4 regions of the Streptomyces sp. NPDC004539 genome follow, and region 4 is predicted to be linked to each of the others. Evidence: riboswitches for the same ligand, from Rfam matches in the RefSeq annotation. Region 4 holds a riboswitch; each other region holds the start of a gene.
What was found. A riboswitch is a leader RNA that binds a small molecule or an ion and turns the genes downstream of it on or off. The one in region 4 is predicted to bind cobalamin.
Positions count from the first base shown of each region.

Region 1: another riboswitch for cobalamin. It lies ahead of ABZX85_RS32215 (cobalamin biosynthesis protein); the one in region 4 lies ahead of ABZX85_RS47470 (prenyltransferase/squalene oxidase repeat-containing protein).
Region 2: another riboswitch for cobalamin. It lies ahead of cobN (cobaltochelatase subunit CobN); the one in region 4 lies ahead of ABZX85_RS47470 (prenyltransferase/squalene oxidase repeat-containing protein).
Region 3: another riboswitch for cobalamin. It lies ahead of ABZX85_RS43540 (iron ABC transporter permease); the one in region 4 lies ahead of ABZX85_RS47470 (prenyltransferase/squalene oxidase repeat-containing protein).

Region 1 covers NZ_JBEXLS010000018.1:174,968-181,878, reverse strand. The annotation lists gene ABZX85_RS32240 (hypothetical protein) at 1-202, opposite strand, end outside; gene ABZX85_RS32235 (alpha/beta fold hydrolase) at 382-1,503, opposite strand; gene ABZX85_RS32230 (class II aldolase/adducin family protein) at 1,556-2,230, opposite strand; gene ABZX85_RS32225 (inorganic phosphate transporter) at 2,370-3,590, shown strand; gene ABZX85_RS32220 (hypothetical protein) at 3,611-3,832, shown strand; cobalamin riboswitch at 3,969-4,111, shown strand; gene ABZX85_RS32215 (cobalamin biosynthesis protein) at 4,214-5,263, shown strand; gene ABZX85_RS32210 (cobyric acid synthase) at 5,260-6,768, shown strand; gene cobN (cobaltochelatase subunit CobN) at 6,765-6,911, shown strand, end outside.
Region 2 covers NZ_JBEXLS010000014.1:94,949-101,859, forward strand. The annotation lists gene ABZX85_RS27405 (precorrin-8X methylmutase) at 1-617, opposite strand, end outside; gene ABZX85_RS27410 (cobalamin biosynthesis protein CobG) at 614-1,834, opposite strand; cobalamin riboswitch at 1,879-2,016, shown strand; gene cobN (cobaltochelatase subunit CobN) at 2,050-5,631, shown strand; gene ABZX85_RS27420 (Fur family transcriptional regulator) at 5,735-6,202, opposite strand; gene ABZX85_RS27425 (superoxide dismutase) at 6,336-6,911, shown strand, end outside.
Region 3 covers NZ_JBEXLS010000033.1:86,541-93,451, reverse strand. The annotation lists gene ABZX85_RS43560 (NAD(P)H-binding protein) at 18-854, shown strand; gene ABZX85_RS43555 (peptidoglycan-binding domain-containing protein) at 973-1,758, shown strand; gene ABZX85_RS43550 (ABC transporter substrate-binding protein) at 1,755-2,741, opposite strand; gene ABZX85_RS43545 (heme ABC transporter ATP-binding protein) at 2,752-3,507, opposite strand; gene ABZX85_RS43540 (iron ABC transporter permease) at 3,513-4,553, opposite strand; cobalamin riboswitch at 4,643-4,772, opposite strand; gene ABZX85_RS43535 (RNA polymerase sigma factor) at 4,837-5,820, opposite strand; gene uvrA (excinuclease ABC subunit UvrA) at 5,817-6,911, opposite strand, start outside.
Region 4 covers NZ_JBEXLS010000045.1:14,621-21,531, reverse strand. The annotation lists gene ABZX85_RS47490 (hypothetical protein) at 1-102, opposite strand, end outside; partial or broken gene ABZX85_RS47485 (transposase) at 408-1,022, shown strand; gene ABZX85_RS47480 (alpha/beta hydrolase) at 1,327-2,187, shown strand; gene ABZX85_RS47475 (hypothetical protein) at 2,264-3,697, opposite strand; cobalamin riboswitch at 3,799-3,874, opposite strand; cobalamin riboswitch at 3,966-4,091, shown strand; gene ABZX85_RS47470 (prenyltransferase/squalene oxidase repeat-containing protein) at 4,206-6,911, shown strand, end outside.

The sequences.
Region 1 (6,911 bases), on a different contig from region 4:
TGTCCGCCCAGCGGGCGACGCGGGCGGCGGCGGCCAGGCCCGAGCGAGCCATTCTGGCCAGTTCCGCCGGGGCCGGGGTGCCTTCCGGGGGGCGGGGCGCGGCGCGGCGCGGGCGCCGCTGGTTCACAGCTGAGGGGGCGGCGGCCAGGGGTCGCGGGCGGACGAGTCGAAGCCTGGAGTCGCGCGGGATACGGGACGTCACGGGTGCAGTCTTCCGGTTGACGGTCCGAAAACCCAAACGGAATGTCACGGGCGGCTACGGGACTGGCCAACGCACGGGCTGTGGGGAGGGGGTGGAGGGGGTGTTCGGGACCGGGACGAAGGCAAGCGGAATCCTCGCTACCGGGCGGGCGGATGTGCCGGGACTCACACCCCCGCGGCTCACATCAACGGCGTCAGGAACCGTCGCAGCGCCTCCTCGTAGGCCGCCGGATCGGCGTTCCACATCGCGCCGTGCGGGGCGCCGCGGACCTCGTGGAGGGTGGCGAGCGCGGGGGCGGTAGCGACGAGGCGGCGGGAGAGGTCCCAGGGGGCGACGGTGTCGTCGGGGCCGTGGAACACCAGCGTGGGGACGGCGGGCAGGGCGAGGGCGTCGTCCGGGTCCCGGCCGTCCGCGCCGAGGCGGCCGAGGGCCGCGCGGACCGCGAGCGGGAGGAGGGCGCCGGGGGTGTGGCGGGCGGTGGCGAGGGAGCGGACCGTCGTGCGCCAGTCGAGGGCCGGGGAGTCCAGGACCAGGCCGCTGACGCGGTCGGCGAGGCCGGAGTGCGTGGCCGCGCGCAGGGCCATCGCGGCGCCGGTCGACCAGCCGAGCAGGATCACGCGGTCGGCGCCGTGCCCGAGGGCGTACCGGATCGCCGCGTCGACGTCCCGCCACTCCGTCGTGCCGAGGTGGTTGAGGCCGTCCGGGGAGCGCGGGGCGTCCTCGTCGCCCCGGTGGGCCGGGACCAGGACGGGGAAGCGGCGGCGGTGCAGGAAGCCGAGGACGTTCAGGGCGTGGGTGCGGCCCGCGCCGAGGCCGTGCACCGCGATCACCCAGGTGCGGCGCGCGCCGGGCACGAACCAGGCGGGCAGCGCGCCGAGTTCGCCGGGGATCTCGACGCCCGTGTGCGCGAGGCCGAGCGCCGTCGTCGGGTCCCCGACATGCAGGTCGGGCGTGAGACGGACGGCCGTCCCGGGGTCCAGCGAGCCGTAGGAGACGCGCTCCAAGCGGCGTACGACGGTGTCGGCGCTGTGCGGGACGTTCGGCAGGACCGGGCCGCACACCGCGTGGACCCCGGCGCCGGTGAGGCCGTACGTGCCGGGTCTGAGGGCGGCGAGGCCGCGCGTGAGCGTGACCTCGCCCGCCGCCGCGCGGTGGACCGTGAGCTTCGGTTCCGTCGGCAGGGGACGGTCCGGCGGTGCCTTCAACGCCGGGTCGCTCGCCATCCGGCCCGCGGCGACACTCGCCGCTCCGGCGGCCACTACTGCGGAGACGGCGACGGCCGTCGCTTTGACTGGGCGCACTCGTCCAGTGTCCGGGTGGCGGGCGGGGGTGGCCAGTGGACGCCCCGGCCGCTCAGTCCGTCGCGCCCTGCCCGTACCGGCTCAGCTTCTCCCCCGCCTCCCGTACCTGCGCCGGGGTGAGGAGGTGCGGGGGGTGGCCGGGGACCGAGGCCGCGGTGAGCCAGAGGTGGGACATCCATTCGAGTTGCGCGGAGTCGGTGAAGGCCCGCTCCAGGGTGGGGGCGTGGGCGAGGGTGCCGTGGTTCTGGATCAGGCAGGCGGTACGGCCCTGGAGAGCCGTACGGATGTTGTCCGCGAGTTCTTCCGTGCCGTAGGTCGCGTAGGGAGCGACGCGGACCGGGCCGCCGAGGGCGCCGGTCATGTAGTGGATCGGGGGGAGTTCGGGGACGAGGGTGGAGACGGCGGTGGCGTGGACGGAGTGGGTGTGGACGACGGCGCCGGCGGCGGGGAAGGCGCGGTAGACCGTGAGGTGCATGGGGAGTTCGCTGGTCGGCCGCAGGGTGCCCAGCACCTGGTGGCCGTCGAGGTCGACGCCCGTGATGTCGTCCGGCCCGAGACGGTCGTACGGGACGCCTGTCGGTGTGACGAGGACCACCTCGGCGACGCGGACCGACACGTTTCCGGATGTGCCCACCACGAGTCCGTCGGTGACGGTGCGGCGGGCGGTCGTCACCAGGGAGCCCCATGCCGCGGCCTCTTCGGGACGCGGGCGCCTCTGCTCAGCCATACGGCGATCCTGCCAGGGGGCGGGGAAGAGGGGGAGTCATGCCCGGAGCGACACCACGATGCCCTGTCCAGTTCACCTTCCGTTCATCCAGGTTACCTACCTTCAACCAGCCGATTACTTCGAACGATTGCCTGGGTAAATGGAAAACTTCTCGCTGATCCTCGCGATAGTGGTGATCACCGCTCTCGCGTTCGATTTCACGAACGGTTTCCACGACACCGCCAACGCGATGGCCACGACCATCTCGACCGGCGCACTGAGGCCCAAGGTGGCGGTGGCCATGTCCGCCGCGCTCAACCTTGTGGGGGCGTTTCTCTCCGTGGAGGTCGCGAACACGATCTCCAAGGGACTCGTCGACGAAAGCGGTATACGACCGGAGGTCATCTTCGCCGCCCTGGTGGGCGCGATCCTCTGGAACCTGCTGACCTGGCTGGTGGGCCTGCCCTCCAGTTCCTCGCACGCCCTGATGGGCGGCCTGATCGGCGCCACGCTGGCCTCGGCCGGCTCCGGCGCGGTGCACGGCGACGTGCTGGTGACGAAGGTGCTGATCCCGGCGGTCGCCGCCCCGATCGTCGCCGGGCTCGCCGCGATGCTGGCGACGAGGCTGTCGTACACCCTCGGCAAGAAGGCCGAAGGAAAGGCCGCGGAGAAGAGCTACCGGTTCGGGCAGATCGCCTCGGCCGGCCTCGTCTCCCTCGCGCACGGCACGAACGACGCGCAGAAGACGATGGGCATCATCACCCTCGCGCTGGTCGCGGGCGGCTCCCTGGCGCCCGACTCCGACCCGCCCACCTGGGTCATCCTCTCCGCGGGCGTCGCGATCGCGCTCGGCACCTACCTGGGCGGCTGGCGCATCATCCGCACGATGGGCAAGGGCCTCACCGACCTCCGGCCGCAGCAGGGCTTCGCCGCCCAGACGTCCGCCGCGACAGTCATCCTGGCCTCCTCCCACCTCGGCTTCTCCCTCTCCACCACGCACGCCGTATCCGGCTCCGTGATGGGCGCGGGGCTCGGCCGCAAGGGCGGGGTGGTGCGCTGGTCCACGGCGACCCGGATGTTCGTCGCCTGGGGGCTGACGCTGCCGGCCGCCGGGCTCGTCGGCGCGCTCGCCGAGTCGGTCACCGACCTCGGTGACTGGGGCACGGCAGCCGTCGCCGTCTTCCTCGTCGGCTCCAGCGCGGCGATCTGGAAGATCTCGCGGCGCGAGGTCGTCGACCACAACAACGTGAACGACACGGACGACACCGCTGATGTCGTCTCCGACTCCGACTCCGACGCCGGTGACATCAAGGTCGTCATCCCCGCGCCGGCGACCGTCGCCACCACCGACCCGGCCGCTCCCCCGGCCGCGACCGTCTGACCCCGAAGGACACCGCAACCATGAAGATCGACTGGTCCGCTCTCGGCTCCGTCTTCGGTGTCAGCCTCGTGGTCACCGTGGGCATCGTGACCCTCTTCACCCTCGGCGTCATGGGCCTCTCCCGGCACGAGCGCGCCCAGGCCGACGGCGGCTCCGCCGCCCTCGCGGTCACCGGCGCGTACGCGTGCTTCGCGGCGTGCCTGGGGGCCGTGGCGTACGGCATCAGCCTCATCGTCGCCTGAGCCTCCGGAAGACCGGCAGCAACCGTTTCCACAACCCCGTACGGCACCCGCCGTACGGGGTTTCGTGTGCGGTCGGCCCGACGGGTCGTGTGGGGTTCTGCACAGTCCGCTCTCGCAGGTCAACAGCGAGTTGACGGCTCTTCGAGGCCCGTGGTGGACTGCCAGGGCCATGTACGGCGGCTCAGGAGGAAGTCGGTGCGAATCCGGCGCGGTCCCGCCACTGTGACCGGGGTAGTCATCCCCGGGAGCCAGGAACTCCCACCGCCGGTCTCGTCGAACCAGGGCGTGGACACCCTGAGTGAGGACATATCGCTATGCTCGGCCGCCGCCGTCTGAGGTACCGACCCCGACCGCTGCCCGCTCCCACGGCCGGCTGAGCCGATGGGTGCCGATCGCCTCCACGCGTACGGCGCCGCCGCCGGCCTCCTCGGTGACCTGCTCCTCGGCGACCCCCGCCGGGGGCATCCGGTCGCCGCGTTCGGCCGTGCCGCGATGTCCGTGGAACGCGTGCTGTGGCACGACCACCGCGGCTGGGGAGCCCTGCACACGGCCGTCTGCGCGGGCGGCGCGATCGCCCTGGGCGCGGTGGCCGCCTCGTCCGTACGCCGCTCCCCCGGCGCCTCCCTCGCCCTGACCTCCGCCGCGACCTGGGCGGTCGTCGGCGGCACCTCCCTCGCGCGCGAGGCGCGGCACATCGGACGGGCGCTGGAGGCCGGGGACGTCGAGGCGGCGCGGGCGCGGCTGCCGCATCTGTGCGGGCGGGACCCGCAGGCGCTGGACGCCTACGGGATCGCGCGGGCCGTTGTGGAATCGGTTGCCGAGAACACGTCCGACGCGGTCGTGGGCGCGCTGGTGTGGGGGGCCGTCGGCGGGGTGCCGGGGCTGCTGGGGTTCCGGGCCGTCAACACGCTCGACGCGATGGTGGGGCACCGGTCGCCGCGTCACCTGCGGTACGGGTGGGCCTCCGCCCGGCTCGACGACGTCGCCGGCTGGCCGGGGGCCCGGCTGACCGCCGTCCTCGCGTGTGCCGCCGGGGACGATCCCCGGGGGGCCGTGCGGGCCTGGCGGGCGGACGCGGTGAAGCATCCGAGCCCCAACGCCGGGCCGGTGGAGGCGTCGTTCGCGGGGGCGCTCGGGGTGCGGATGGGCGGGACCCTGTCGTACGCGGGGCGGGTGGAGCATCGGCCGGTGCTCAACGCCGGTGGGCGCGGGGTCGTCGTCGGTGATGTCGAGCGGGCTGTGCGGCTGTCCCGGCGGGTGAGTTGGCTGGCGCTGGGGGTGACGGTCGCCGGGCGGGTGGTGGTCGGGCGGGCGTTGGCGGGGCGGGGGGCCGCTAGGCGTGTCGGGGCTGCCGGGGTCGGGGCCACGGGGCTCGGGGCTGCCGGGCGGAGTTTGTGTAAACGGTTGCTGAAAAGGGGGGCGGGTTCATGAGTGGCGGGCTGTTGGTCGCCGGGACCACCTCGGACGCCGGGAAGAGTGTCGTCACCGCCGGGATCTGCCGGTGGCTCGTCCGGCAGGGGGTGAAGGTCGCGCCGTTCAAGGCGCAGAACATGTCCCTGAACTCGTTCGTGACCCGGGAGGGCGCCGAGATCGGGCGGGCGCAGGCCATGCAGGCGCAGGCGTGCCGGATCGAGCCGACGGCGCTGATGAACCCCGTGCTGCTGAAGCCGGGCGGGGAGCGCAGCAGCCAGGTCGTGCTGATGGGCAAGCCGGTCGGCGAGATGGACGCCCGCCGGTACCACGGGGGCCGGCAGGAGCAGCTCCTCGGAACCGTCCTCGACTGTCTCGCCGAACTCCGCGCCACGCACGACGCGGTGATCTGCGAGGGCGCCGGATCGCCCGCCGAGATCAATCTGCGGCGCACCGACATCGTCAACATGGGCATCGCGCGGAACGCGGGGCTGCCGGTGCTGGTGGTCGGGGACATCGACCGGGGCGGCGTCTTCGCGTCGTTCTTCGGCACGGTCGCGCTGCTCTCCCCCGAGGACCAGGCGCTGGTCGCCGGGTTCCTGGTGAACAAGTTCCGGGGCGATGTGTCGCTGCTGGAACCGGGGTTGGAGATGCTGCGCGGCCTGACCGGGCGTCCGTCGTACGGGGTGCTGCCGTTCCGCGCGGGGCTCGGGATCGACGAGGAGGACGGCATGGCGGTGTCCCTGCGGGGGGCCGTACGGGAGTCCTCGCTCACGGCGCCGGTCGGGGACGAGGTGCTCCGGGTCGCCGTCTGCGCGGTGCCGTTGATGTCGAACTTCACGGACGTCGACGCGCTGGCCGCCGAACCCGGTGTGGTGGTGCGGTTCGTGGACCGGCCCGAGGAACTCGCGGACGCGGATCTGGTCGTCGTCCCCGGAACTCGGGGGACGGTGAAGGCACTTGAGTGGCTTCGGGAGCGGGGGCTGGCGGCCGAGTTGGGGCGCCGGGCCGCTGCCGGGCGGCCGGTGCTCGGGATCTGCGGCGGCTTCCAGCTGCTCGGCGAGCGGATCGAGGACGACGTCGAGTCGCGCGCCGGGATCGTCGACGGGCTCGGGCTGCTGCCCGTGCGGGTGCGGTTCGCCCGCGAGAAGACCTTGACCCGGCCGGTGGGCGAGGCCCTCGGCGAGCGGGTCGAGGGATACGAGATCCACCATGGGGTCGCCTCTGTCGATGGAGGAGAACCCTTCCTGGACGGCTGCCGAGTCGGGGCCGTCTGGGGTACGCACTGGCACGGTTCGCTGGAGTCGGACGGATTCCGGCGGGCCTTTCTTCGCGAGGTGGCCGCCGCCGCGGGCCGCCGCTTCGTGCCCGCCACCGACACCTCGTTCGCCGAACTGCGCGAGCGACAGCTCGATCTGCTCGGCGACCTGATCGAACAGCACGCGAACACCGACGCGCTTCTTGGGCTCATCGAGTCGGGAGCGCCGCAAGGACTGCCCTTCATCCCCCCGGGAGCGCCCGCATGAGTACGGTTTTGCTGTTGTCGACCGCCGACACGGATCTGCTGGCGGCCCGCGCCTCCGGCGCCCCGTACCGGATCGGGAACCCGACACGGGTGGACGTCGCCGGGGAGCTGCCGGCGCTGATCGAGGGCGCGGACATCGCTGTC
Region 2 (6,911 bases), on a different contig from region 4:
AGCGCGGCGGCGGCGATGGCGCTGCCCCCGCGCCGGCCGCGCACCACCAGGTGCTCCAGACCGGACGGGTGCCCGGCGAGCGCGTCCTTGGACTCGGCGGCGCCCACGAAACCGACCGGGACGCCGATGACGGCGGCGGGGCGGGGCGCGCCCTCCTCGATCATCTCCAGCAGCCGGAACAGCGCGGTGGGCGCGTTGCCGACGGCGACGACCGCGCCCTCCAGCCGGTCCCGCCACAGTTCGAGGGCGGCGGCGCTGCGGGTCGTGCCCAGCTTCGCGGCGAGCGCGGGGACGGCCGGGTCGGAGAGCGTGCACAGCACGTCGTTGGCGGCGGGGAGGCGCTTGCGGGTCACGCCGCTGGCCACCATCTGGACGTCGGTGAAGATCGGCGCCCCGGCCCGCAGGGCCTCGCGGGCGCGCGCCACCACGCCCGGCGTGTACGCGAGGTCCCGGACGAGGTCGGTCATCCCGCAGGCGTGGATCATCCGGACCGCGACCTGGGAGACGTCGGCGGGCAGCCCCGCGAGGTCGGCCTCCGCGCGGATGGTGGCGAACGACTGACGGTAGATCGCCGCGCCGTCCTTCTCGTACTCGAACACCGTGCTCCTACGGGTCATGCGTGACGGGCCGCCGCCACATCGGCGGCGAGGGTGGACAGGGAGGACGGCGCACCGGAGATCCGGTAGCCGCCGCCGGGGACGGCGAGGACGTCGACGTGGTCGCCGCGCGGGCGTCCGCAGCGGCGCTCGCAGCCGGACCAGTGGACGGGGAGTCCGCCGCCGCCCGTGAGGCAGGCCGCCGCGTCGGTACGGACGTCCGCGTGCGCCTTCGCGCAGCCGGGCCGCCCGACGCAGGAGCCGACCCCGAGCCAGGGGGAGTCCGGTCCGGTGACCAGGCCCATGGCGTCGAGACCGGCGAGCCGGCCGGCGGGAACGGCCGGGAGGACCATTCCGCGCCACGGTGTCAGCCGCAGTTCGTCGGAGGAGGCGTCGGTGAGCGCGTCCCACCGGGCGGCGGTCAGGCGGCCCAGCGGGGCCAGGACGGACAGGCTCGTCGTCCCGTCGGGCGCGGTGACCGTACCGGGGGCCGGCTCGGCGGACCGGGGCCACACGGGACGCGCCGGCTCACCCAGGTACGAGACCAACTCCTTGCCGCCGCAGGGGAGTTCGGACACCCGCCAGACCCGTCCGCCGCTCACCTCCACGAACGCCTCGGCCGCCCGCACCGCGGCCCGCGCGGCGTCCCCGGCCGGCACGCGCACGGCATCCGGCGACGCCCCGACCCGCACCCACGCGCCCCCGTCCGGCGCGGCCAGCACACTCACGTCGGCGCCGAGCGCCGCCACGTCCCCGCGCCCGTCGTCCAGCGCGAACAGGAACCTCCCGGACAGCCTCGCCGCCGGCCCGCTCGCGCACAGCAGCGCGTCCAGCTCCCGCAGCCACGGCCGGACATCGAGGAGACTACGGCCGTCGAGACCGGACAGGGGGGAGGCGACGACGTTGCGGACGCGTTCGTGCCGCCAGGACGGCAGCAGCCCGGCCACCTCCAGCCGCTCCGCCAGTTCGGCCCCGCCGTCCGGCGTGAGGCCGCGCAGCTGAACGTTTCCGCGCGAGGTCAGATGCAGTTCCCCGTCGCCGAGTTCACGGGCGGCGAGGCCGAGCGCACGCGCCTGTCCGGTGCGCAGCACCCCACCGGGAATCCGGACGCGGGCGAGCGCGCCGTCGTCCGCCGCGTGCAGGCGCAGCGCGCCGGGGCAGGCGTCGTCGCGGCCCCGCGAGAGGGCTGTGGCCTGGGACGACGGACGGGCAGGAGGCGTGGGCACGGCCGTGAGCATACCTACGATCACACCGGATGTATGCCCTGCCCTCTTTCAGTGACCCTTACTATGCTCCTCGGCGGATCATGAGGGTCCGTCACCGACCAGGGGAGGAAGCCGGTGCGACTCCGGCACGGTCCCGCCACTGTGAGCCCGGCCGCCGGGCGAGTCAGGAACTCCCGCCGTCCAGTTCTCGCCCGGGGCGTGGACACCCCGAGGAAGGCCGACGCCGCATGATCCTGCTCCTGTCGACGTCCGACACCGACCTGCTCAGCGCCCGCGCCGCGAACGGCCCGGTCCCCTACCGGTACGCCAACCCCGCCCGCCTCCCCCTGGACGACCTGCCCGCGCTCCTCGACGGCGCCGACCTCGTCGTCGTCCGCCTCCTCGGCGGGCTGCGGGCCTGGCAGGACGGGCTCGACCTGCTGCTCGCCGACGGGCGGCCGGTCGTCGTCCTCACCGGTGAACAGGCGCCCGACGCCCAGCTGATGGCGGCCTCCACGGTTCCCGTCGGGATCGCCGCCGAGGCGCACGCCTACCTCGCGCACGGCGGCCCGGCCAACCTGGAGCAGCTCGCCCGGTTCCTGTCGGACACGGTCCTGCTGACCGGCCACGGCTTCGACTCGCCCGCGCCCGCGCCGAGTTGGGGCGCGCTGGAGCGCGCGCCCCGCGACGCCGAGGGCCCGACGGTCGCCGTGCTCTACTACCGCGCCCACCACATGAGCGGCAACACCGGCTTCGTGCACGCCCTGTGCGACGCGGTCGAGGCGGCGGGCGGCCGGGCGCTGCCGCTGTACGTGGCCTCGCTGCGGGCCCCCGAACCCGAGCTGATCGCCACGCTCGGCGCCGCCGACGCCATCGTCACCACGGTCCTCGCGGCCGGCGGCACCCGCCCCGCCGAGGCGTCGGCCGGCGGTGACGACGAGTCCTGGGACGCGGGCGCGCTCACCTCCCTCGACGTACCGATCCTCCAGGCCCTGTGCCTGACCGGCTCGCGCGCCGCGTGGGAGGAGAGCGACGAGGGCGTCTCCCCGCTGGACGCGGCCAGTCAGATCGCCGTCCCCGAGTTCGACGGCCGCCTGATCACCGTGCCGTTCTCCTTCAAGGAGATCGACGCCGACGGCCTCCCCGCGTACGTCGCCGACCCCGAGCGCGCGGCCCGCGTCGCCGGGATCGCCGTACGCCACGCGCTGCTGAGGCACATCCCGGCCGCCGGGAAGCGGGTCGCGCTGGTGCTGTCCGCCTACCCGACGAAGCACTCCCGGATCGGCAACGCGGTCGGCCTGGACACCCCCGCCAGCGCGATCGCGCTGCTGCACCGGCTGCGCGAGGCGGGGTACGTCTTCGACGACGTCCCCGGGATGGCCTCCGGTGACGGGGACGAGCTGATCCGGGCGCTCATCGAGGCGGGCGGGCACGACCAGGACTGGCTGACCGAGGAGCAGCTCGCCCGCAACCCGGTGCGGATTCCGGCGGCCGACTACCGGCGCTGGTTCGCCTCGCTGCCCGGGGAGCTGCGGGAGGCGGTCGAGGAGAAGTGGGGGCCGGCGCCGGGCGAGATGTTCGTCGACCGCAGCGCGAACCCGGACGGGGACATCGTCCTCGCGGCGCTGCGCTTCGGGAACCTGCTGATCCTCATCCAGCCCCCGCGCGGCTTCGGCGAGAACCCCATCGCGATCTACCACGACCCCGATCTCCCGCCCTCCCACCACTACCTGGCGGCCTACCGCTGGATCGCGGCCCGCGCCGAGGACGGCGGGTTCGGCGCCGACGCGATGATCCACCTCGGCAAGCACGGCAACCTGGAGTGGCTCCCCGGCAAGAACGCGGGCCTGTCCGCCGCCTGCGGCCCCGACGCGGCCCTCGGCGACCTCCCGCTGGTCTACCCCTTCCTCGTCAACGACCCCGGCGAGGGCACCCAGGCCAAACGCCGCGTCCACGCCACCCTCGTCGACCACCTCGTCCCGCCGATGGCCCGCGCCGACTCCTACGGCGACATCGCCCGCCTGGAGCAACTCCTCGACGAACACGCCCAGATCGCCGCCATGGACCCGGCGAAACTCCCGGCGATCCGCGCCCAGATCTGGACCCTGATCCAGGCCGCGAGGCTCGATCACGACCTCGGCCTGGAGGACCGTCCCGAGGACGACGGCTTCGACGACTTCCTCCTGCACGTCGACGGCTGGCTCTGCGAGATCAAGGACGCCCAGATCCGCGACGGACTGCACGTCCTCGGCAACCCGCCGGCCGGCGCCGACCGCGTCAACCTCGTCCTCGCGATCCTGCGCGCCCGCCAGATCTGGGGCGGCACCACCGCCCTGCCCGGCCTGCGCGAGGCGCTCGGCCTCGACGAGTCGGCGGCGACCCGCACCACGGCCGACGCGGCGGAGGAACAGGCCCGCGCGCTCGTGCAGGCGATGGAGGACGCGGACTGGGACCCGGCCGCAGTCCCCACGGCGCACGGCGAACAGGTCGCCGCCGTCCTGGAGTTCGCGGCCCGCGAAGTCGTCCCGCGTCTGGCGGCGACCACGGCGGAGCTGGAGCACACGGTCCACGCGCTGGCCGGCGGCTTCGTCCCGGCCGGCCCCTCCGGCTCCCCGCTGCGCGGCCTGGTCAACGTCCTGCCGACCGGCCGCAACTTCTACTCCGTCGACCCCAAGGCGGTCCCGTCCCGGCTGGCCTGGGAGACCGGCCAGGCCCTCGCGGAGTCACTCGCGGAGCGGTACCGCGCCGACAACGGCGAGTGGCCCACGTCCGTCGGCCTCTCCCTGTGGGGGACCAGCGCCATGCGCACGGCGGGAGACGACGTGGCCGAGGCCCTCGCCCTGCTCGGCGTCCGCCCGCTCTGGGACGACGCCTCACGCCGGGTCACGGGCCTGGAGCCCATCCCCTGCGACGAGCTGGGCCGCCCCCGCATCGACGTCACCCTGCGCATCTCCGGCTTCTTCCGGGACGCGTTCCCGCACACCATCGCCCTCCTGGACGACGCCGTACGCCTGGTGGCCGGGCTCGACGAACCCGCCTCGGTGAACAACGTCCGCGCCCACGTCCAGGCCGACCTGACGGCGCACGGCGACGAACGCCGGGCCACCACCCGCATCTTCGGCTCCCGCCCGGGGACGTACGGCGCCGGTCTCCTCCAGCTCATCGACTCCCGCGACTGGCGCACCGACGCTGACCTCGCGGAGGTCTACACGGTGTGGGGCGGCTACGCGTACGGCCGTGAGCTGGACGGGCGTCCCGCGCGCGAGGAGATGGAGACGGCGTACCGGCGCATCGAGGTCGCCGCGAAGAACACCGACACCCGCGAGCACGACATCGCCGACTCCGACGACTACTTCCAGTACCACGGAGGCATGGTCGCCACCGTCCGCGCCCTGCGCGGCACCGCCCCCGCCGCGTACATCGGCGACTCCACCCGCCCCGAGACCGTCCGCACCCGCACCCTCGTCGAGGAGACCTCCCGCGTCTTCCGCGCCCGCGTCGTCAACCCCCGCTGGATCGAGGCGATGCGCCGCCACGGCTACAAGGGGGCCTTCGAACTCGCCGCGACCGTGGACTACTTGTTCGGCTACGACGCGACGACGGGGGTGCTCGCCGACTGGATGTACGACAAGCTCACCGAGACGTACGTCCTGGACCCGGCCAACCGGGAGTTCCTCCAGCAGGCCAACCCCTGGGCGCTGCACGGGATCGCGGAACGGCTGCTGGAGGCGGAGTCGCGGGGGATGTGGGAGAAGCCGGACCCGGCGGTGCTGGACGCGCTGCGGCGGGTGTACCTGGAGACGGAGGGGGATCTGGAGGGCGGGGAGTGAGGGCGGGCCGGGCGGGAGCTATTGCCTATGAGTTGCAATAACAACTAGCCTGCAACAAGTGTGAGGCGGTGCTCTGCTTGACAGCGTCCCGTCCGGCGCCGCCTCACCCCTCCCCGCGTGTCCGCCGGCCGGCGCAGCCCGCGCAGTGCCCGTAGACGAACAGCGACCCCGACGCGTCCGGCCCGATCCCCGTCACCTCCTCGATCCTGGCCGCGACATCCGCGAGGCGCTCCGGCTCCAGCGTCGCGACGGCCCCGCAGGCGCGGCACACGGCGTGATGGTGGGGCCGCTCGGTCAGGCCGTACCGCGCCGGACCGGGGCCCGGCATCGTGTGCGTCAGTCCGGCGTCGGTCAGCGCCTCCAGCGTCCGGTACACGGTGGCCGGGTGGACGGCCTTCCCGCTCTCCGCCAGCCGCGCGCACGCCTCGCCGATCGAGAGATGCCCGCCGGCCGCGCGGAGCGTCTCCAGAATCCGCAGGCGCCCCGGCGTGCACCTGAACCCGTGCCGCCGCAACAGGGCGTGAGCCTCCGTCGGGTTGCCGGTCTGCGGTGATCGGCGTGTTTCCGGCACGGTGACGCCACCTCGTTCCACGGCTGCGCGACACGACCGCGGACCTAGGACCAATGCCCGAGCCGCGTTCCGCCGCTTCTGCTGTTAGCGTGCAACTGCACACTCTTTGCAATTATGTCGGAGGACGTTGGACATGGCGGTTTACACGCTCCCGGAGCTTCCCTACGACTACGCCGCGCTCGAACCGGTCATCAACCCGCAGATCGTCGAACTGCACCACGACAAGCACCACGCGGCGTACGTCAAAGGCGCGAACGACACGCTGGAGCAGCTCGCCGAAGCGCGCGACAAGGAACAGTGGGGGTCGATCAACGGCCTGGAGAAGAACCTCGCGTTCCACCTCTCCGGCCACATCCTGCACTCCATCTACTGGCACAACATGACCGGTGACGGCGGCGGCGAGCCCCTCGCGGCCGACGGCGTCGGCGACCTCGCGGACGCGATCGCCGAGTCCTTCGGCTCCTTCGCGAACTTCAAGGCGCAGCTCACCAAGGCCGCCGCCACCACGCAGGGCTCCGGCTGGGGCGTCCTCGCCTACGAGCCGCTCAGCGGCCACCTCATCGTCGAGCAGGTCTACGACCACCAGGGCAACGTCGGCCAGGGCTCCGTGCCGGTCCTCGTCTTCGACGCCTGGGAGCACGCCTTCTACCTCCAGTACAAGAACCAGAAGGTCGACTTCATCGACGCGATGTGGGCCGTCGTCAACTGG
Region 3 (6,911 bases), on a different contig from region 4:
CCAGTTGACTGAGGGGCATGACGAACTCCACGGACACGATTCTGGTACTGGGCGCGACGGGAAAGGTGGGCCGGCGGCTCGTCCCGGCGCTGCGGGCGGCCGGGCGGCGGGTGCGGGTGGTGTCGCGGACCGGCGCGGCGCGCTTCGACTGGGCCGAACAGGACACGTGGGCGCGGGCGTTGGACGGCATCGGCGCCGTCCATCTGCTGGCGCCCGAGGACCCCGCGCTCGCCGAGCCCTTCGTCCGGCAGGCGGTCGACGCCGGGGTCCGCCGGTTCACGGCGCTGTCCGGGCGGGGCGTGGACCGGGCTCCGGCGGACACCTTCCGGGGAATGACCGCCGGGGAGAAGGCCGTTCGGGAGTCCGGCGTCGAGTGGACGGTCCTGCGGCCCAACAACTTCCACCAGAACTTCGACGAGGACCTCTGGCGGGCCCCGTTGCGCGCCGGGCGGCTCGCCCTGCCGGCCGGTGACGTCCCCGAACCCTTCGTGGACGTACGGGACATCGCGGACGTCGCGGCGGTCCTGCTGACGTCGCGGGGGCTCCAAGGGGAGGTGTACGAGCTGACGGGAGGGCGGGCGCTGACCTTCGCGGACGCGGTCGCGGAGATCGCCCGCGCGGCCGAACGGCCCATTGCTTACGAGGAGTTGACGCCGGAGGAGTACCGTGCCGAGTTGCTGGAGGAAGGGTTCGCGAAGGAGGCGGTCCATGAACTCGACGCCCTGTTCGCGGTGATGCGCGACGGGCACACGGCCGCGCCGGGCGACACGGTGGCGCGGCTGCTGGGACGGGAGCCGGTCTCGTTCACGGAGTACGCGGCGCGGGCGGCGGCCTCCGGGGCCTGGAGCCGGTAGGCCGGACAGGCGCCGCCGGTCCCAACTCCCGTGCCGGGCCCTCCACTTGTGGAGACCCGTGAAGATTGAAAGTGGGACTTCCGCATAGGATCGGAGATCTCATGGAGAGGGACCAGGCGTGACTGAACACAACGGCAGGGCGGTGTCCGGCGACGACGACGGAACCAGGGAGTCCGCCCCGGAGGCTGCCCAGGACTCGGGGTACAGCTTCCTCCCCGCGCCCGGCGAGGGTTCCGGCCCGGGCGACTTCCCTGAGCCCGACCCCGAGCCCGACACCGTGCTGCTCCCTCAGGCCGGTTCCGACGCCGACGACAAGCCCCCCGCCAAGCGCAGCCGGATCGCCCTGGTCACCGTCTCCGCCGCCACCTTCGCGATCGCGGCGGGCGTCCTCGTCGGCGTCTCGATGTACCAGACGCCGTCCCGCGCCGACCATCTCCAGGACGACCTGCGCGAGAGCGTCCCGGACCAGGTCTCCGCCAGCGCGACGGAGACACCCGGCTCCCCCAGCCCCTCCACGTCCACGAGCCCGTCGTCCTCGGCGTCGTCCACGCAGAGCGCCACGGCCTCCCCGACCGGCTCCCCGTCGACCGCCCCCACGTCGACCCCGACATCGGGCTCGGCCGCCTCCCCCACCACCGCCCCGGACCCCACCCCCACCCAGGGCGACGGCGACGAGACCCCGCGCGTCCTGCGCCTCGGCGACACGGGCCCGCAGGTGCGGGAACTCCAGCTCCGCCTCAAGCAGATCGGCCGCTACGACGGCGAGGCGACCGGCGTCTACGACGAGAGCGTCCAGAGCGCCGTCCGCACCTACCAGTTCACCCGCCTCATCCTCTCGGACGACTCCGGCGTGTACGGCCCGGCGACCCGCGCCTCGCTGGAGTCCGAGACGCGCGAACCCTAGGCGACCGTCTTCAGATACGCGTTGAGCCGTGCGATCGCCGACGGGTTGCGGGGGCTCTCGACGAGGTCGACGTAGTCGAGGACGAAGATCCGCTTGTTCCTGACGGCGGCGACGTTCCTGAGCGGCGCGTACGACAGCAGGAACTTCCGCTTCTGCTCGGCGCTGACGTCCCCGTAGTCGCAGATGACGATGACGTCCGGGTTCCGGGCGACGACGGTCTCCCAGCCGACGGTCGTCCAGGAGTCGTCGACGTCGTGGGTGACGTTCTCACCGCCGGCCGCGCTGATGATCTGGTCGGGCGCGGCGTACTTCCCGGAGGTGAACGGGGAGTCCTGGCCGCTGTCGTAGAGGAACACCTTGGGCCGCTTCGCGGGGGCCTGGACGGCGGCTATCTCCTTCTTGAAGGAGGCGATCAGGGCCGCCGCGCGCTGCTCGACGCCGAAGAGCTGCCCAAGGGTGGTGAGGTCGGTGTAGAGCGCCTCCAGGGGCGGCATGATGCCCCGCGAGGTCTCGGTACGGCCGTTGCGGCAGGACTCGGTGAGGATGTAGGAGGGGACGCCGAGCTTGGCGAGGGCGTCGGGGGTGAAGCCGCTGTCCTCGCGGAAGCCGTAGTTCCAGCCGGCGAAGACCAGATCGGCGCGGGCGTCGAGGACGTTCTCCTTGGTGAGCTGGTCCTTGGAGAGCCACTTGACCTTCTGGTAGCCGTCCTTCCACGGCACATCGGTCAGATCGCCCTTGTCGTCGGGCATCGCGAACCCGGCCATCCGGTCCTCCAGGCCGAGCGCGAACATCAGCTCCGTGATGCCGACATCGTTGGTGACGACCCGTTCGGGGACGTGGTCGAAGGTGACCTTCTTCCCGCAGTTCGTGATGGTGACCGGCTTGGCCGAGGCCGCCGCAGTGGAGGTCTTCTCCACGGAGGCGCCGCAGCCGGTGACGGCCAGGCACAGGGCTACGGCGGCGAGTTGACGGAAGGAGCGCATGGGGGGTTCCTTACAGGCGGTCGAAGAGGAGTTGCACGGCACCGGTGACGGGGTGGCGCACGGGATGGGCGCGGACGCCGAACACCTCGGCGAGCAGAGCCGGTTGCAGCACGTCCTCGGGGGTCCCGGAGGTGACGAGCCGGCCGTCCGCGAGGACGTACAGCCGATCGCAGTACGCGGCGGCCAGGTTGAGGTCGTGCAGGGCGGCGAGGACGGTGAGCCCGGCGTCCCGGACGAGGGTCAGGACGTCCAACTGGTGGCTGATGTCGAGGTGGTTGGTGGGTTCGTCGAGGACCAGGACGCGCGGCTGCTGGGCCAGCGCCCGTGCGATCAGGACGCGTTGGCGTTCGCCGCCGGACAGGGCGAGGAAGCCCCGGTCGGCGAGGTGGCCGACGCCGGTCGCCGCCATGGCCTCCGCGCAGATCTTCCGGTCCTCGCCGACGCCGCGCCGCTCGTGCGGGAGGCGGCCCATCGCGACGACCTCGGCGACCGTGAAGTCGAACTCGGCGCCGGACTCCTGCGGGAGCGCGGCCAGCACCCGGGCGGCGGCGCGCGGGGACGTCGTCCGCAGGTCCTCGCCGTCGAGGCGGACCGTGCCCGTGTCGGGGCGCAGCGCCTGGTAGACGCATCTCAACAGGGTCGATTTGCCGCTGCCGTTGGGGCCGACGAGGCCGACGACCGTGCCGGGTTCGACGGTGAGGCGGATGTCGTGGACGAGGCGGGTGCCGGCCGCGGAGACGGTCACGCCGTCGAGGTCGAGGCGCATGCCGGTCACCACTTTCCGCCGAAGGCGTGGCCGCCGCGCCGCATCAGCAGCAGGAACGCGGGCACCCCCACCACGGCCGTGATCACGCCGACCGGGAGTTCGGCGGGGGCGACGAGCAGCCGGGACAGGATGTCCGCCCAGACCAGGAGGACGGCTCCGGCGAGCGGGGCGAGCGCCAGCACCCGGCGGTGGCTCGCGCCGACGGCCATCCGTACGAGGTGCGGGACCATCAGGCCGACGAAGCCGATCGCGCCGCTGACCGCGACGAGGGTCCCGGTGACGGCGGCCGTCACGACGAACAGCTCCCGCCGCAGCCGGCCGGGCCGCACCCCGAGGGAGGCCGCCGTCTCGTCGCCCATCGCGATCGCGTCGAGCGCCCCGGCCCGGCGGCGCAGCCACGTCCACCCGGCGGCGACGGTGACGGCGGCGATCGGCACCTGCGCCCAGGTCGCCCCGCCGAGGCTGCCGAGCAGCCACATCATCGCCGAGCGGGCCGCCTCGCCGCGGGTGGCGCTGAACACCATGACGGTGGTGAGCGCCTCGAACCCGTACGCCAGCGCCGTCCCGGTGAGGATCAGGCGCAGCGGGGTGAGGCCGCGCGGGGTGCGGGCGACCGCGTAGACGAGGACCATCGCGGCGAGGGCCGAGCCGAACGCGGCGGCGGACAGGGCCCAGACGCCGAGTGCGGCGAAGGCGCCCATGAGGATGACGGCGTTGGCGCCGACGGCCGCGCCGGAGGAGATGCCGAGGACGAAGGGGTCGGCGAGGGCGTTGCGGACCATGGCCTGGACGGCAACGCCGACGGAGGCGAGGCCGGCGCCGGCGACCGCGCCGAGGACGACGCGGGGCAGGCGTATCTCCCAGACGATGGTGTAGTCGGCGGCGTCCTGTGCGGAAACGGTTCCGCCGGTGAGGCCGGCCCACAGGAGGCGCAGGGAGTCGCCGACGCCGATGTCGGAGGAGCCGAGCGCGACTCCCGCGAGCAGGGAGAGCAGCAGGAGGAGGGCGAGGGCGACGGTCAGCAGCGCGAGGGGCGTTCGGCGCACGGCGGTCCTTCGGGTGAGGCCGCCGAGGGGAGGGCGTCGCGCGGGAAGGCACCTTGCGGGTCCCTCTCGCAGTCCACGGCGAGCGGTCGTACGGGTCGCGTGCCGGCCGTGGGCGATCGGGCTCGCGCGGAAAGGATTCCGCGCACACCGTTGCGGGTCAGCGCCGGATTCGCACCGGACTTCCCCCGCGGGAGGCGAACGGAGCCTAACAAACCGTTTCGCGGTGTTTGCAAGAGGCTGCCGGCTCCGCAGGGGGCCGCCGTCCCGTATGCGGGCGAGGCCGTCAGTCGAGGTAGTCCCGCAGCGCCTGGGAGCGGGAGGGGTGGCGGAGTTTGGACATCGTCTTGGCCTCGATCTGGCGGATGCGTTCGCGGGTGACGCCGTAGACGTGCCCGATCTCCTCCAGGGTGCGGGGCCGGCCGCCGAACAGTCCGTAGCGCAGCGAGATGATGCCGGCCTCGCGGGCGGTCATCGCGTCGAGCATCGTGCGCAGGGCCTCCTGGAGGAGGCCGAAGGTGACCTGTTCGACCGGGGAGGGGATGTCCGTGTCGACGATGAGGTCGCCGAACTCGGTGCCGGAGTCGTCCGCGAGGGCGGTGTCGAGGGAGACGGGTTCCCTGGTGTAGCCGTCGAGTTCGGCGAGGCGTTCCACCGACACGTCGGCCTTCGCGGCGAGTTGCTCGGGGGTGGGTTCGACTCCGGTGTCGTGGAGGATCTCCCGGCGGACGCGGGCGACACGGTTGATGATCTCGACCGCGTGGACGGGGACGCGGATCGTGCGCCCCTGGTCGGCGAGGGCCCTGCTGACGGCCTGTTTGATCCACCAGGTGGCGTACGTGGAGAACTTGAACCCTTTGGTGTAGTCGAACTTCTCGACGGCCCGGATGAGGCCGGTGTTGCCCTCCTGGATCAGGTCGAGGAAGGCGAGTCCGCGTCCGGTGTACCGCTTGGCGACGGAGACGACGAGGCGGAGGTTGGCCTCGACGAGGTGGGCCTTGGCCCGCTGCCCGTCCGCCGCGAGGAGCCTCAACTCGGCTGTGTCGTAGGGGTTCTCCTCGGTGAGGAGCTGCTCGGCGTACAGGCCCGCCTCGACGCGTTTGGCGAGGTCCACCTCCTGTTCGGCGGTGAGGAGGCGGACGCGGGCGATGAGGCGGAGGTAGTCCTTGACGGGGTCGTCGGAGGCGCCGGCGGTGGTGAGCCGGGGCTCGGGGGCGTCGGCGTCCTCCTCGGCCGCCACGACGGGTTGCTCCAGGTCGAGGAGGGTCACGGCGTCTCCAGGAGGGAGTGCAGGAACCGGCCGGTGTGGGAGGCGGGGTGGGCGGCGACCTGTTCCGGGGTGCCTTCGGCGACGACCTGTCCGCCGCGGTGTCCGCCGTCCGGGCCCATGTCGATCAGCCAGTCGGCCGCCTTGACGACGTCCAGGTTGTGTTCGATGACGACGACCGTGTCGCCGCCGTCCACGAGTCCCTGAAGGGCCGTCAGCAGCCGTTCCACGTCGGCGACATGGAGTCCGGTGGTGGGTTCGTCGAGGACGTAGAGACTGCGGCCACGCGTACGGCGCTGGAGTTCGGCGGCGAGTTTGACGCGCTGCGCCTCGCCGCCGGAGAGGGTGGTGGCGGGCTGGCCCAACGCGACGTATCCCAGGCCGACTTCGTCGAGGGTGCGCAGGTGGCGGGAGATGATCTGGTGGCCCTCGAAGAAGTCCCGGCTCTGCGCGACGGTCATCGCGAGGACGTCCGCGATGGACTTGCCCTTGTAACTCACCTCCAGGGTCTCCCTGTTGTACTGCGCGCCGCCGCACACCTCGCACGGCACGTACACGTCCGGCAGGAAGTTCATCTCCACCTTGATCGTGCCGTCGCCGAGGCAGCTCTCGCAGCGGCCCCCTCTGACGTTGAACGAGAAGCGGCCGGGCCCGTAGCCCCGGACCTTCGCCTCCGGGGTCTGCGCGAACAGCTTGCGCAGATGGTCGAACACCCCTGTGTACGTCGCCGGGTTGGAGCGCGGGCTGCGGCCGATCGGGGACTGGTCGACCTGGACGACCTTGTCGAGGTCCTCGGCGCCGGTGATCGTCCGGTGCCGGCCGGGGACGCGGTGGGCGCGGTGGATGCGCTGGGCGAGGGCCGTGTGCAGGATGTCGTTGACCAGCGTGGACTTCCCGGAGCCCGAGACGCCGGTGACGACGGTGAACAGGCCGAGGGGGAAGGAGACGGTGAGGTCGCGGAGGTTGTGCTCGCGGGCGCCGTGGACAGTGAGCAGCCGTTCCGGGTCGGGGGTGCGGCGCTCTCGCGGTACGGCGATCCGGCGGCGGCCCGAGAGGTAGGCGCCGGTCAACGAGTCGGGGTGGGCGAGGAGTTC
Region 4 (6,911 bases):
AACCAACGTTAGTCCGAGGTCCATGATGGGCTTGATGGCCTGCGCGGTTCGAGAGCCGTCGGGGTCTGGGCCGTGCAGGGTCGCCCAGCTCTCGAACAGCACACGGACCCCTTCCCATCCGGGCCCTGGGATGAAGTGGCAGAGGAAAGTTGGCTGATCAGTTGCGTACTGCCGTAGCTCGCCGATCCGGGTGTCGCCCTGTGTGAGCCACCACGTGCCGTTCACTACCGCTCCCTTCAGCTCAGCCGCGGCTTCGAGCAGGTTGCCTGAGCTCCCGAGCTCCGTAGTGTCGAATTGTCCGTCAAACTGGCTCCCTCACGCGGAAGTTCAACAGACGTGTGGGCGGCCTCCGTCCGATTCTGTGCTCCGACCAAGGAATGCACCGAACCAGAACGAAGGCCGTGTGGATGAGCCTGCCGCACCTCGATGTCCCAGGGGAAGCGTCACGCTTCCGGGACCACTTCTTCGATTGCCTGACTGCACGCGGGGACGAACTGTTCGAGCTGGCCGACGCGCTGCTGTGCGTGGATGGTCCGGTGACCTCGCCGGTGGAGCTCACGCTGGTGGCCGAGCACCGGCGTGGGCACGGCGCGATGTACGAGGCGTTGAACTGCGGGAACGTGGACGTGCCCCGGCTGCGGCAGGTGCTGGCCGGTCTGCCGATGCCGCGGGCCGCCGACGGGCGCCTGGTCCTGGCGGTCGACGTCAGCCACTGGCTCCGCCCGGACGCGCCGACCAGCGCGGACCGTCTGTTCTGTCACGTCTACGGCCGCAACGGCCGCTCCTCAGACCAGTGCATCCCCGGCTGGCCGTACTTCTTCGTCGCCGCCCTCGAATCGGGCCGCACCTCCTGGTGCCAGCTCCTGGACGCTGTCTGTCTCGGACCCGAAGACGACGTCGCCGAGGTCACCGCCGTCCAGGTCCGCCGGGTCGTCACCGACCTGATCGAGATGGGCCGCTGGCATGACGGTGACCGCGACATCCTGATCGTCTTCGACGCCCCGCGCATGGCCCAGCTCCTGGATCTTCGTATCGACCTCGATGAGCTTCCGGTCCTCGGCGATGATCTCCTCGTACCGGGCCCGGAAAACGCTACCGACCTTCGTTCTCGTGGGCATGGCGCCTACCACTCCTCGGCACGGGACGCCGGCACTCCCTCCGCCGGCGACAAGTCCCGGCTTCTGCTCGCAGCATCTTGCCGCACGAGACTCATGACAACCCATGGCCAAAGCTGTTACGTACGACGGGTTCAAAAGACGACCTCTTACGTCAACGGGCCGTTGCCGCCGAGACCCGCTGCACCGTAGGTTCTCCGCGGTGACCTTGATGGAGACGCAGAGCCTCGCGTCGATGAGCGACGGGGCGCGGTTGTGCTGGACGGCGCTGGGGGACACGGCTCGGCAGCCGCCCGTGGTGATGCTCCACGGCGGTCCGGGGCTGCCGGACTACCTGGGCGACGTCGCCCCCATGGTCGCGGACCTCACGCCCGTGTACCGGTACGACCAGCGTGGCACCGGCCGATCCCCGTGGGAGGGCCGTCATTCCCTCGGCCGGCATGTCGACGACCTCGCCGAACTGCTCGACGTATGGGAGGTGCCCAGGGCCGTGCTGGTCGGGCACTCCTACGGCACCGACCTGGCGAGCCGGTTCTGCCTGGCGTACCCCGATCGGATCGCCGGAATGCTGCTGATGTGCGGGCCGTTCGTCGGTGACTGGCGCGCCGGGGACCGGGCGGAGCGTGACCGCCGTATGACCGCCGCGCAGCAGGAGCGGCTCCGCGTACTGGAGGAGTCGCCGCGCCGTACGGAGGAGGAGGAAGTCGAGCTGCTCACGCTGGCCTGGTTCACCGACCATGCCGATCCCGAACGTGGCTGGAACTGGGCAGCGCGGGGTGCCCGGCGGCGGCGCCCCGTCAACTGGGTCATGAACAGGGAACTCGGCAGGGAGGGACGCGCGGACCCGCTCGACGGGCACCTTGCCGAACTGAGTGAGCACTTGCCCGCGCGAACGGAACTCCTCGCCGGGGTCGCCGATCCTCGGCCCCTGTCGGCTCTCGAATCACTCGCGTTCCGGCTCGGTCTACCGTTGACGCGGATCGCGGACGCCGGGCACGAGCCCTGGCTGGAGCAGCCCGACGCCGTACGTACGCACCTCCGGAGATTCGTGCGGGGCGCGGTGGACGCATAGGGCTTCGACCGGCCCTCCGGCCGTGTGCTTCCCGGCCTCGGGTGCACACCGCGACCCGGTAGCCGTACGGCTGCCGTCAGGCCCCCCAGCGCACGGCGATCGTGTCTCCGACGCCCACGGCCGTCTCCCGTGCGGCGGTCGCGAAGGACGAGCCGTCGATGCTGACCTTCCAGGTGCTGGAGCCGTTGGCGGCCGTGCCGTTGAGGGCGGTGACGGTCCCGGTGCCGGAGGACGGTGTCACGGCTGTCACGCAGCCGGACGGAGTGGCCGAACCTCCCGAACCCCCTGAACCTCCCGAACCCCCCGAGCCCGTCGCCGCGTCGAGGACGGCACCCAAGGTCGTCGTCGCGCCGGTCGGCGTCAGGGCGACCGAGCACACCCGCAGGTTCCCGGACCCGTCGTCCACGGTCAGCGCCAGCTTCGTCGCCGTACCGGCGGTGAAGGACGACTGCCCCACCCACTGCGGGGCGCCGGCGGTCGTCGGGACGGGCGGTGTGGCCGTGAAGCCGCCTCCGGCCACCGCGCGCAGGCCGTCGATGGACGCGTACGAGGACGGACTCGTGTCGCTGGGCAGGTACTTGAAGCCGCCGCCGGGGTTGAACTGCTGGGCGATCAGGAAGTCGACCGGGGTCTTGCCCTGGGCGGTGAGGAAGTCACCGGTCTGCGGATTGATCCCGCAGGCGTTGAGGCCGGACACGGCCCAGCCGTTGGAATCGGTGTTCACCCCGAACACGGCGTTGAAGGCCCCGGTGCTCGCCACCAGCTTGCTCTTGAGGAACGCCTTGGCCTGCACGACGTCGGTGTCGGTGTTCGGCACGCCCGACACGCACAGCGCCGCCATGGCCGCGCCGGTCATGTCGATGTCGCTCGCGGCGGCGAGCTGGGTGGGGTTGCCCTCGGCCTTGCCGTAGTTCCAGCCGCCGTCGTTGTGCTGGTTGGCGCGCAGCCGGGTGACGATCGCGTCGCGCAGCGACTGGGGGACGCGGACCTGCCCGGATGCCGTCTTCGCGCCGCCCAGGGCCAGCGCGGCGAACACCGTGCCGTTGAAGGTGGCCGACGGGCCGAAGTAACCGGCTTCCGAGGTCTGCCAGTAGCCGTAGATGTCGGCGATCAGGTTGCGGGAGGCGGAGACACGGGCCGGGTCGAGGCCGGCGGCGTAGGCGTTGAGGGCGGCGCGTTCGTAGTCGGTGACGACGGGGGAGGAGGACGGCCAGCCGCCGGTGGACAGCAGGTCGCGGTAGACGGTTCTCGCGTTCTTGCTCGTGTCGCCGCCCGGCGTCACGTCCACGGCGGCGGTCCCGGCCGCGGCGAAGGCGCTGAACGCCCACTCGTTGGACAGCCCCGACCCGGCGTACGAACCGTCCGCCGCCTGAAGGGACTTGAGGTAGGTGACGCCGTTCGTCTTCGAGGTGGCGATCTGCGCCGGGGTGGCGGTGGCCGCCGCGGGCAGCGTGGTGAGCGCGAAGGCGCCGAGGGCGGCGGCGAGGGTCAGGGCGGAACGACGGGACATGGCCTGCTCCTTGGGTGAGGGACGCCGACCGGACCCGCCTGCGGTGGGTGGGGCCGCCGTCCGGGACGCGTGGATCGGCTTCCGAAGGTGCTGCGCCGCCTGGGCATTCGGGCTCGGAACGGCCCTCTGCCGTCCCACACCGCTGCGCGTCAGCCCCGGACTCCCACCGGGTTCCCCCACTCGGCAGTGCCGGACGGTACCCGACCGCCACCCGCGTGGCCAGAGCGACCCGCGTCACCCTGTGCGACACCTTGACGCTCTCTGTGAACCGTGTTCAAATCCGCCTGATACGCAAGAAGTTCCAGGGGAAGCCGGTCGAAAACCGGCGCTGACCCGCAACCGTGGGCCCGGCACACGCCGGGCGAGCCGGACTGCCTGGAGCGTGATCCGAGCAACGAACGCCGTCGCGGACTACGGCGTGGTGCGACCGACTCTCGTACGGGGGAACTCCCGTGACCACGAGGGTCCTCAACCACGTCTCCGTCCCGCGCCGGACGAGGGGGCGGCCATGGGGACCGGAGAGCGAAGAGGCGCGCGGTCGGGCACAACACCCGGCGCCTGGACGGCACTTGCGACCGCGCTGCTGCTGATCGCAGCCGCCTGCACGACCTTCCTCACCACCATCTCCCCAGCCGCCGCCGACCCCATCGGCGACTGCACCGCGACCGACGGCGCGGTCGCCGCCGTCGACTTCGAGCCGTTCGGCGGCAAGGTCGAGCGCGGCTGCGACACCACCCCGACCACCGGCTACGACCTCCTCCACGACGCCGGCTTCACCACCACCGGCACCCGGCACGACGGCCCCGGCTTCATCTGCCGTATCGGCTCCGGCACCTTCAACTCCGGTACGCAGTACCCGACTCCGGACGAGGAACCCTGCGTTCTGACCCCGCAGGCGACGGCCTACTGGTCGTACTGGACCGCCGCACCCGGCCAGGACGAATGGACCTACAGCCGGTACGGAGCCATGGACCGCACACTCAAGGACGGCGACGTCGACGCCTGGGTCTACGGCGGCACCGACGTCGGCGGCAGCACGGGCCGGCCCGCCTTCACCCCGGACGACGTCCGCGCGGGCACCACCGGCACCCCCGATCCGGGCACCACCCCCACCGGCGCGCCCGGCGACATCGACCTGGCCTCCGCGGCGACCTGGCTCAAGAGCCGCCTCACCGACGGCGAACGCGTCGTCGACGACGGCGCCCCGAACCACCTCCTGACCACCGAGACCGCCTACGCCCTCGCCGCCACCGACGGCAGGAGCGCCGGCCTCGACAAGATCACCGCCTTCCTCGCCGCCCACACCGCCGACTACGCCTACCCGAACGGCACCGACCGGGCCCCCGACGCCACGGCAGCCGCCCGCCTGGCCCTCCTCGCCGAGATCACCGGACAGGACGCGCACACCTTCGGCGGCCACGACCTCGTCGGCGACCTGGCGAAGAACGTGTGCGCGGCGGGCCCGGAGTCCGGCGAACCGACCCCCGGCTGCACCGCCAAGGGCGACTTCGCGGGCGCCGGGTACGCCGAGGGACAGGCTCTGTCCGTACTGGCCCTGTTGCGGTCCGGAACGACTCCTCCGGCGGCCACCGTCGGCCGCCTCACCCAACTCCAGTGCGCCGACGGCGGCATCACCAGCATCCTCATCCGCCCCGGCGAGCACTGCGACGGCGACTCCGCCACCACCGGCCTGGTCGCCCTCGTCCTGAACAAGGCGGGCGGTCACGACGACGCGGTCACGAAGGCGCGCACCTACCTGACGAAGACCCAGCGCGCGGACGGCGCGTTCCCCGGCTACACCGGTTCCACGACCGGCGGCGTGTACGCGACCGCGTACGCCGCCCAGGCCCTGCGCGTACTCGGCGACACCACCCGCGCGAACGCGGCCGTGGGCTGGCTGTCGCGGCAGCAACTCGACGGCGGCGGCTTCGGGTTCGAGGAGGGCGCCACCGACCCGGCCCTCTATCCGACCCCGCCCGCCGTCCTCGCCGGCGCCGGCACCAGCCTCGTCACCCTGACCACGAAGCAGGCCGAGCCGACCGACCCGCCGACGACCCCCACCGCGCCCCCGACCACCCCGCCCCCGGGGGTCGGCCCCGACCTCAAGAAGGGCGTCGCCTACCTCACCGACCCCGCCAACCTGAAGCAGGGCCGCTACTACACCGCCGGACCCGGGACGACCCGCGCCGACTTCGGCCTGACCGTCGACGGCGCCTACGCCCTCGCCGCGACCGGCCTCGACAACGCCGGACTGCGCGGCATCGTCGACTTCCTCGACCACGAGGGCAAGGACGGCGAGGGCCGCACCGTCAACGACTGGACCGGCATCGGCACACCCCACGCCACCGGCGGCTCCCTCGGCAAGACAGCCCTGCTCGCCGAGGCCGTCGGCCGCGACCCGCGCGACTTCGCCGGCCACGACCTGATCGCCGCGCTCGACAAGGCCGTATGCACGAAGGCGAGCACCGCGCCCGACCGTTCCTGCGCGGCGAAGGGCGCCTACACCTATGCGCCTTCCGTGTTCGGCCAATCCCTCGCGGTGATCGCGCAGTTGAGGGCCGGGGAGAAGGCGCGGGAGCCGGTCGCCTATCTGGCGAGCCTCCAGCAGGACAGCGGCGCCTGGCCGAGCCTGATCCCGGCGACGAAGGACGCCGACGTCGACTCCACCGCGATCGCGGCCATGGCGCTCGATCTGGCCGGCGGCGACACGGCGGAGAAGGCCGTGGACAAGGCCCTCTCCTGGCTCGCGTCAAGGCAGTTGGCCGACGGCGGCTTCCCCGGCGCCGCCGGGAACTCGGTCAACTCGGCCGCGCTCGCGGTGCAGGGGCTCTCCCTCGACGCGGAGAAGTACGCCGACGAGATCGCCGACGCCCGGAGGTTCCTCGCCGGACAGCAGAACGACGACGGCGGGTTCCGGGTGGCGAAGGAGGGGCAGGCCGGCTCCGACCTGCGCGCCTCCACCCAGGCCGTCGGCGGCGCGACCGGCGTCAGCTTCGGCACCCTGACGCGCAGCCTGGCCGGCACTTCGCCCCAGCCCACACCGAGCCCCAGCGGCAGCGCCCCGGCGATCGTCACGCCGGGCGGCGGCACCGGGGGAGTGGGTACGGACGGCGGCAGCGGCAGGGGAGTCCTGGCGTCGACGGGCGTACAGGTCGGCGCCCTCGGTGCGATCGCCCTCGTGCTGGTGCTCGCGGGCTGGTGGACCGTCGTCATC